Regions from separate parts of the Alkalihalobacillus phoenicis genome, predicted to be linked through region 4. Evidence: riboswitches for the same ligand, from Rfam matches in the RefSeq annotation. Region 4 holds a riboswitch; each other region holds the start of a gene.
What was found. A riboswitch is a leader RNA that binds a small molecule or an ion and turns the genes downstream of it on or off. The one in region 4 is predicted to bind S-adenosylmethionine.
Positions count from the first base shown of each region.

Region 1: it holds a riboswitch for S-adenosylmethionine, as region 4 does, so the genes downstream of both, AA0017_RS19825 (methionine ABC transporter ATP-binding protein) here and AA0017_RS06580 (2,3-diketo-5-methylthiopentyl-1-phosphate enolase) in region 4, are expected to answer to the same signal.
Region 2: it holds a riboswitch for S-adenosylmethionine, as region 4 does, so the genes downstream of both, AA0017_RS11640 (homoserine dehydrogenase) here and AA0017_RS06580 (2,3-diketo-5-methylthiopentyl-1-phosphate enolase) in region 4, are expected to answer to the same signal.
Region 3: it holds a riboswitch for S-adenosylmethionine, as region 4 does, so the genes downstream of both, AA0017_RS00795 (methionine ABC transporter ATP-binding protein) here and AA0017_RS06580 (2,3-diketo-5-methylthiopentyl-1-phosphate enolase) in region 4, are expected to answer to the same signal.

Region 1 is NZ_CP154853.1:4,208,371-4,210,572, reverse strand. It holds gene AA0017_RS19830 (malate:quinone oxidoreductase) at 1-442, opposite strand, end outside; SAM riboswitch class I at 784-893, shown strand; gene AA0017_RS19825 (methionine ABC transporter ATP-binding protein) at 1,081-2,106, shown strand; gene AA0017_RS19820 (methionine ABC transporter permease) at 2,096-2,202, shown strand, end outside.
Region 2 is NZ_CP154853.1:2,421,259-2,423,460, forward strand. It holds gene AA0017_RS11640 (homoserine dehydrogenase) at 1-1,086, opposite strand, end outside; SAM riboswitch class I at 1,165-1,280, opposite strand; gene aspS (aspartate--tRNA ligase) at 1,348-2,202, opposite strand, start outside.
Region 3 is NZ_CP154853.1:180,136-182,337, reverse strand. It holds gene AA0017_RS00795 (methionine ABC transporter ATP-binding protein) at 3-1,028, opposite strand; SAM riboswitch class I at 1,164-1,278, opposite strand; gene AA0017_RS00790 (YusG family protein) at 1,420-1,656, opposite strand; gene gcvH (glycine cleavage system protein GcvH) at 2,047-2,202, opposite strand, start outside.
Region 4 is NZ_CP154853.1:1,387,994-1,390,195, forward strand. It holds gene mtnK (S-methyl-5-thioribose kinase) at 1-447, opposite strand, end outside; SAM riboswitch class I at 528-630, opposite strand; SAM riboswitch class I at 927-1,030, shown strand; gene AA0017_RS06580 (2,3-diketo-5-methylthiopentyl-1-phosphate enolase) at 1,137-2,202, shown strand, end outside.

The DNA.
Region 1 (2,202 bases), 2.1 Mb from region 4:
AAAATTCCATTCCCTTAAATAAAGGATTTTCTGAAAGCGCTTTAAAACGTCTCTTTAAAAAATCCACATTTTGTTGCTCTTGTACTAAACTCATATGAGGCAATAATCTGATAAAATCCTCTGGATTCTGAATCAGATTATGATTAACAAGATTAGACCAAAACTGCATAGAAACTTGAAACTGTTCATTAATTTTTATCGCTTTGCTAATGTCGACAGATCCATCCGGATTTTCACTCGTGTAATTAAGCTCACACAGTGCTGCATGCCCTGTTCCTGCATTATTCCATTCATTAGAGCTTTCCTCTCCTGCGTTTGAAAGCTTCTCAAATACTGTTATTTTCCAATCCGGTACTAATTCTTTCAGAAGTATCCCCAAAGTCGCACTCATGACTCCGGCACCAATTAATATAACGTCCGTTGTATTTTGTTTGTTCGTCATGTTTTCCTTCCTTATACGTTAAAATTCGCAGAAAGAATGTAAAACACTAGGTGTCCCACATCATTTCTAGATTAATTACCTAATCATATTGTATCACTATTGTTAGAAATTTAAAATATTTCTTGCGTTTTTACACAGAGTAAAAGTTTGTAAATACAGAAGTAATATGCGGTATGTTTATTATATATTTTCAATACATGGGAACAAACCCATAGCCAAATGAGAAAAATGGCTTAGTCTATATCATCGTCATCTTATTTTTAAATTTTTGTTGACTTTTTCACACAATCCCTCTAAGATAAAAATTAATTCTTGTAACAATTGAATAGCTATACATCATTTTCTTATCAAGAGAGATCGAGGGAAAGGCCCTATGACGTCTCGGCAACAGATTCTATATTAGAAAACTGTGCCAACTCCTACAAATGCTTAGGCATTTGAAAGATGAGAAAAAGATCGTTTCTTTTTATAGAATCCTTCTTTTTCTTATTTTTTGAGAAAAGGAGGGATTTTTTTGTTGGGTATTTTTATTAGGTGTTGTTATAAAATAGGTTGTTCATTTTCGAATCTAGTTTAGAAAGTTCGATGGATGCATCATTGTCTACAAAGAATTGAAGAACTCTTCAGGAGGTCAACACATGATTGAATTTATTGATGTTTCCAAGACTTTTATTCTCGGAAAACGAGAAGTCCATGCCGTTAAGAATGTTTCCCTATCGATTAACAAAGGGGAAATCTTCGGAATTATTGGCTTCAGCGGAGCAGGAAAAAGCACACTACTTCGCTTAGTAAACATGCTTGAACGTCCCACTTCTGGCACTGTTTTTATCCAAGATATAGATGTCAGTAAGCTATCTTCTAAGGACTTACGAACAAGACGACGTAATATTGGGATGATTTTTCAAAACTTTAACTTATTTAACTCACGTACAGTAGCTGGGAACATTGCCTACCCATTGAAATTGGCTGGTGTTCCCAAAAAAGAAGTCAATGAACGTGTAACAGAATTATTGAATTTTGTTGGACTTGCCGATAAAGCAAAAGATTTCCCCGATCAACTGTCGGGCGGACAAAAACAACGAGTCGGTATCGCAAGAGCTCTTGCCACTTCACCAGATATTCTTATCTGTGATGAAGCAACTTCTGCACTCGATCCAGAAACGACTGCTGAGATTTTAAAGTTGTTAAAAAAAGTAAACCGAGATTTTGGGATCACGATTTTATTAATCACCCATGAAATGCATGTTATCCAATCGATTTGTGACAAAGTAGCGATTATGGAAAACGGAGAAGTCATTGAAGCTGGAAGTGTGTTTGATACGTTCACTGATCCACAACATCCAACAACCCAGCGATTCATTCAATCGGTTCAACAAGACTTACCATCTAAAACTATTTTAGAAAAGTGGCGAACACGAGGTGGTGGGAAATTGTATCGAATCATCTTTAAAGGAGATGTTTCCAATGAGCCCGTTCTATCAACAGTTACTAAAGAACACGGTGTTGATTTTAATATCGTCTACGGTTCAGTGCGAGAGCTACAAGAAAAGCTGTTTGGAAACTTAATCATCTCCTTTATTGGAGAACAGACAGCGATTCAAAACGTATTAAATACACTAAAATCTATCGTGGAACTTGAGGAGGTAACAGAACATGAATGTTGATTGGACCACTTTTTGGCCCCGAATATTAGAAGGTACTGGGGAAACACTCATCATGGTCATCGCCACTCTCATTTTTGGCTCCATCATTGGAATCAC
Region 2 (2,202 bases), 1.0 Mb from region 4:
TCTGTAAATAATTTTAGCTTCTGGATGGAGTAACTCCTCGATTTGAAGGTCAGTCGGATTAGAATTAAAAACAAGTGATGTACTATCTTCTCTAACCTCTAATACAGGAGAGCCATTCCAGCCGCTTCTATGTCCTCGAAAATCGGTATGAAAAAGAAAATCCTCAATCATGCTATTTGCCGTGGCTTCCTTTCCAGCACCTGGTCCAGTAAAGGTTAATTCCCCAATTGTTGGCCCTTGTACTTTAACTGCGTTAGTCACCCCAGAAATTTTTGAAAACGCCTCTTCTTCTGTAAAAAAAACAGGAGCTACTTCGGCCTTTATTTCACCCGAAAACAACGTTGCTTCCCCGACTATTTTTAATGTTAAACCAAGCCGTTCCGCTAATTCTATTTGCCAATCTTTCATCTCATCCATTCCTCTTCTTGTCACATTCTCACGGTTGATCCAAAACCCGAAACAACATTTTGCTAAAATTCGAATTTTATATGAAGCATCATACCCTTCTATATCATCGGTCGGGTCACTTTCAGCGTAACCAAGCTCTTGAGCCGCCTTTAGTGCCTCTGCAAAGGACAAGCCTTTTTCTTTCATTTCTGTCAAAATATAATTCGTTGTCCCGTTCAAGATTCCACTCACTTTTGTGACAAGTGTCGTTGTTAGTAATCCTTTTATCACATTAATAATTGGAATTCCTCCTGCAACAGCGGCTTCATAACCGTAATAAGTCTGATTTCGTGTCGCAATATCTTCTAAAAGTTCCCCGTATTCAGCTACAAGTTGTTTATTCGCGGTAATCACAGGTGTCCCTTTTTCTAAAAAATATTCCGTATAGGAGAAGGCCGGTTCAAGTCCACCAATCGCTTCAAAAATAATGTCATAATCACATTTTTGGCAAAATTCAGTCCAATCATTTGTTATCACTGTGGCATGTTCATTCTCTACGTACTGATTTCTATTTTTAATCAAAATTCCTTCGATTGTAATCTCCTGACCAAATTTTGCTTGTAGTTGTTCTCTTGTCGCCTCAATTCGGTCTGCAACTCCTTTTCCTACTGTGCCAAAACCAATTAACCCTATTTTCATCTTCCTGGCCCCTCTCTCACAAATACTCGCTTAATAAGTAAAAAAACCTTTCCAATAAGGAAAGGTTTTTTTGGCCTTTTCTTATCTTTCAGAATGACTAGCATCCTGCTGAATGTAGCACCTTTATTTGCTTGGCACGCAAATAGGTTGCCGGGCTTCTTCGGGTCAGTCCCCTCCGCCACTCTAGATAAGTTTAATTGTCGTTTTAAAGTTATTACGATTATAAAGGAAAAGAATTTAGTTTGTCAATCCAATTTTTCCCTAAAGTACCTTTTCCGTTTTTTTCGCAATCACAGATAAATTTAGATCAAGTAACTGCTCAAGACTTACATGACTTGGAGCATTTGTTAATAAGTCACTTGCACTAGCTGTTTTCGGGAAGGCAATCGTATCACGTAAATTATGACGCCCTGCAAGCAGCATAACAAATCGGTCTAACCCAAGAGCAATTCCACCATGTGGAGGTGTTCCATATTCAAACGCTTCTAATAAGAATCCGAACTCTTCTTTTGCCCCTTCTGGTGTAAACCCAAGAGCATTAAACATTTTTTCTTGGACATCACGTTGATAAATACGTTGTGAACCTCCACCTAACTCATAACCATTCAATACTAAATCATAAGCATCGGCACGGACATTTGCTGGGTCTGTCGCAAGCAATTCCATGTCTTCTTTTTTCGGGCTTGTGAACGGATGGTGAAGTGCAACAAAACGTTTCGCATCTTCATCAAATTCAACAAGTGGGAAGTCGACTACCCATAGGAAGTTGTATTTTGATTCATCAATTAAGTTAAACTGCTTACCAAATTTTAAACGAAGTGCACCTAAACTATCGAACACAACTTGTTTTTTATCTGCCCCAAAAAATAATAAATCGCCGACTTTCGCATTCATCGTTTCCATTAATGCTGAAGTCTGTTCATCCGTAAAGAATTTAGCAATTGGTCCTTTTAATCCTTCTTCTTCTACTTTTAACCAAGCAAGACCTTTTGCTCCATATTGTTTAACAAAGTCCGTTAAAGCATCAATTTCTTTACGCGAAAACTTATCCGCTCCACCTTCAAGATTAAGTCCTTTAACCGTTCCACCAGTTGTTAAAGCAGATTTAAACACTTT
Region 3 (2,202 bases), 1.2 Mb from region 4:
CTTCAACCACGCTCGATCACCTCCCATTCGACTTGCTCACCTTGAATGAAGGTAATCGCTTTGTCTATCTCTTCTTTATCACCTGTTAAATGGATAAAAAGAGTCCCGTATGAGCTTTCTCTAGTTTTCGAAATTTTACCTTGCAATATATTCACATCAACTTGATATTTGCGAATCAGCTCAGTTATCAGTGGGCGCTCTGCCCCTTCCCCAACAAATGTAAGCTTAACGACCTCACCATCTATCCCTTGCTGTAGCCAATGTTCGAGTGACTCCATCGTTTCTTCAGGTTCAGTTATTTGTTTGACAAATTCCTTCGTCATATCTTGCACTGGTTTGCGGAAGACATCAAGGACAGGTCCTTGTTCCACAATTTTCCCTGCCTCCATGACGGCAACTTGATGACAAATTTTGCGAATCACATGCATTTCATGAGTAATCAAAATAACGGTCAAACCTAACTTTTGATTAATATCAACAAGCAATTCTAAAATGGAGTCGGTCGTTTTTGGGTCAAGAGCTGATGTTGCTTCATCACATAATAAAACCTTGGGATTATTTGCAAGTGCTCGTGCAATTCCGACCCTTTGTTTTTGTCCCCCACTTAGCTGTGACGGATAACTCCCACCACGACCTTCAAGTCCAACAAGTGATATTAACTCTTTAACTCGTTCTTCTCGTTCCTTTTTTGGGACTCCAGCAATCTCCAATGGAAAAGCAATATTATCAAAAACGGTGCGGGACCATAGTAAGTTAAAATGTTGAAAAATCATCCCTATTTCTTGTCTGGCTTTTCTTAACTGAGGTTTTGAAAGCTTTGACAATGATTTACCCGCTACGACAACTTCACCACTCGTTGGTCTTTCAAGCATATTTAACATCCGAATAAGCGTACTTTTACCAGCACCACTATACCCGATAATGCCAAAAATCTCGCCTTCATTTATTTGAAGATTAATTCCATCAACCGCATGTACTGGACCATCCTTTGTAAAAAAAATCTTTTGGATGTCACTTAAATTAATCACGTTGTTTCTTGCCTCCTGACAACTTCTCTATTCTTTACCCAAATATAGGTCTGAACATTTATACATTATCTGAATTTAAAAGTGCAAAAAAACCTTCTTCTCACCAATCCAGATGAAAAGAAGGCTTTAACCTTAATCTCATCTTTCAAAGCAATTTGCTTTGCAGGATTTAGCACCGCGAAAACGAAATCATTCGTTTTACGGTTGCCGGGTTTCATCGGGCCAGTCCCTCCACCTCTCTCGATAAGAGCTATAAATGTTATGTTCATTTTTGTTTGACTTATCGTAACACGCTCATAATTTTGTTGTCAACCTTTTTTACACAAGTAGTCTGACCTTTATAATCGGTTTAGTCTTATAATTCATTATTTTCCGTCTTTTTTATTGTTATTTAGCACCAACCGCCATCACAGTTTTCTACATAAGCTTTTATTTGTTCTGGATGAGCATTTTCGAAATGGTATATTTTATCATTTTCAAAAACGAAACCTTCTCTCATTTTCCGCTTGAGACCATCATCTGTTTCTGTCACCATCCCAATTTTTATCTCACCCATATAAAGATTTAATTGCCCCTCTTCATATTTACCGATTATTTTGTTCGTCACATCCACTTTATCTAAATTCATTTTCTGTTCCCCCTCCTCACTCTTAAATTAACCTTCCTGCTAAGCTTGATACTGTTAGATTTGTGGGAAACAGGGGTGATTGTGGGTTAAGTTGATCATTTGCTTGTATAAAAAGTGATTGTAAGTAGGTAGGCGGGGTTCGTCATGCTTAATTACATATCATCACCGGCCAAATTGCTGAGACCACTGAAAAATGGCAACATTAGTTAGCTATACTCCGCCAGCTCCATACCCTACGCGTTCTGCGGGTGAACCGGGAGCCTCCTTGGTCGGCGTTCCTATGCTTTAATTTCACATCATCCCGGCCAAGTCCACTTAACGTATCTAAACCATCAAAAAAAGCACCAAAGCTTATCCCTTAGCTTCAGTGCCTTTTGCTCTTATTATTAATTAGTCTTCACTAATCATTTCTTCGTATTGCTCTGCAGACATTAAGTTTTCAATCTCAGACTTATCAGATGGTTCTACAACGATCATCCATGCTTTTTCATATGGAGATTCGTTTACGAACTCTGGAGAATCATCTAAGTCTTCGTTTACTTCTAC
Region 4 (2,202 bases):
AAAAAGGGTATGTGCTAAGTATGTACCAATATGTTGGGCTACAAGGGGATATTTATTTCCTTGAATTAATCCTGTTCTTAAAATCGTTAATTCACTTAAATCCTCCATTACGGTCAGCGCTAACTCTTCATCGGTATGAAAGACTGTTGGAACTAATTCGGGTACGACTTTTGCGGCTTCTTTTAAGGCTGATGCTTCAATTCGTGCACGGTCAAGTGTAAGTGGCCAACTTTCTCCAACAACTTTTGCGTATGGGAGGGCCTGCTTGATAATAAATGAACGTCCTATTGTTTGACTGATAATATGGAAAACATAGTTTAAATTTCCGTCTCCGATTTCGGAAACAACTGTCTCTTCATCCGTTTTAATAAGACCAAGATTGATTAAATAAGACACGGCTGTTTCCGTATTTAATTCTTCATATTGTTTTTTCGTTTGAACGGTCATTACGCATTGCTCCTTTAATAAATAATAAAAACCTCTTTCTGATTGACAGAAAGAGGTGAATAGGTGTGAGACATTCGCCTCTCTTATCTACCAGACAATGTCTGTTGGATGTAGCACCGTGCCAATAAGGTCGGTTGCTGCGGTGTCATCGGGCCAATTCCCTCTACCTACTCAGGATAAGAGTGATTTTATTGAATTTTCAAAAGATATAGAAAAGAATTCTTAAAAATAACTATAATCGATTTAGATAGATAACGTCAAGTTCTTTTTTACACATAAAAAGGTCTAAGTTGAACACCAGAGCTTGGTCACTTACTAAGTTAACTTGATAAGAATAGTAAATGATAAACGAAGGCAAAAAAATAAATTTTTGAATAAAAAATAATATTAAAAAAAGATTGACAATTTGGTGGGGCTACTGGCATTATATAGAACAAGGAATTTATATTTCAGACTAAAATGGTCAGATAATCAAATATCTCTTATCAAGAGCAGGTGGAGGGATGAGCCCTATGAAACCCGGCAACCGGTTTATAACAAACACGGTGCTAATTCTTACAGTCATTAGATTGATAGATGAGAGAGTGAATGTACGATTCACCTCTCCCTATATATATGGAGAGGTTTTTTGAATGATTTGCGACTTAAAGAAGCTCGAATTAGGAGAATAAGAGAGAGGGAAATGTTAAATGAGTCATGTAACAGCGACATACCTAATAAATGGAACAAAGGAACAGCTAGAGAAAAAAGCAGAAGGAATTGCATTAGGGTTAACCGTTGGCTCTTGGACGAACTTACCGAGTGTTGAAAAAGAGCAATTAAAGGCTCATAAAGGTTATGTTGAACGAGTGAAGGAGTTACCCGATAATAAGGGTCTTATTACGATAACTTATCCTAGTGCGAACTTCAGTGCCGATTTACCAGCTATATTAACAACAACTTTTGGCAAACTTTCATTAGATGGTCAAGTCAAATTAATCGATTTAGATTTTTCACCTGAATTAAAAACCTATTTTCCCGGTCCGAGATATGGGATTGAAGGTGTTCGTGAAATTGTTGATGTTCAAAATCGTCCTCTTTTAATGAGTATTTTTAAAGCGGCCATAGGTCGTTCCTTAGATTCTTTACATGAACAAATGCTCGTCCAAGCTCTTGGAGGAGTTGATTTTGTTAAAGATGATGAGATTTTATTTGAAAATGAGTTAACACCATTAGTCGAAAGAGTTCCAGTCGGATTGGCGGCCATAACGGAAGCGGCTGCAGCAACTGGTCATCGTCCCCTTTATGCGGTTAATCTAACGGGAAGAACGTTTGAATTAAAGGAAAGAGCCAAAGAGGCAGTTGATCTCGGGGCCCCTGCGTTATTATTTAATGTCTTTGCTTATGGATTAGACGTTTTACAATCATTACGAGAAGATCCAGATATCGATGTCCCAATATTGGCACATCCAGCTGTCAGTGGAGCGATGACTGCATCTACGAATTATGGATTTTCTTATTCCTTATTATTAGGGAAGTTATTAAGAATGGCAGGAGCGGATTTAGTCCTCTTTCCATCCCCATACGGTAGTGTTGCCTTAGATAAAGGAGAAACAGATGCAATTACTCAAAATCTCCAGGTGGTTGATAACATTTATAAACAAGCTTTTCCTGTTCCATCAGCAGGGATTCACGCCGGAATGACAGAAAAGATCATCAAAGACTTTGGTCACGACATTGTGATTAATGCTGGGGGAGGAATTCACGGGCATCCAG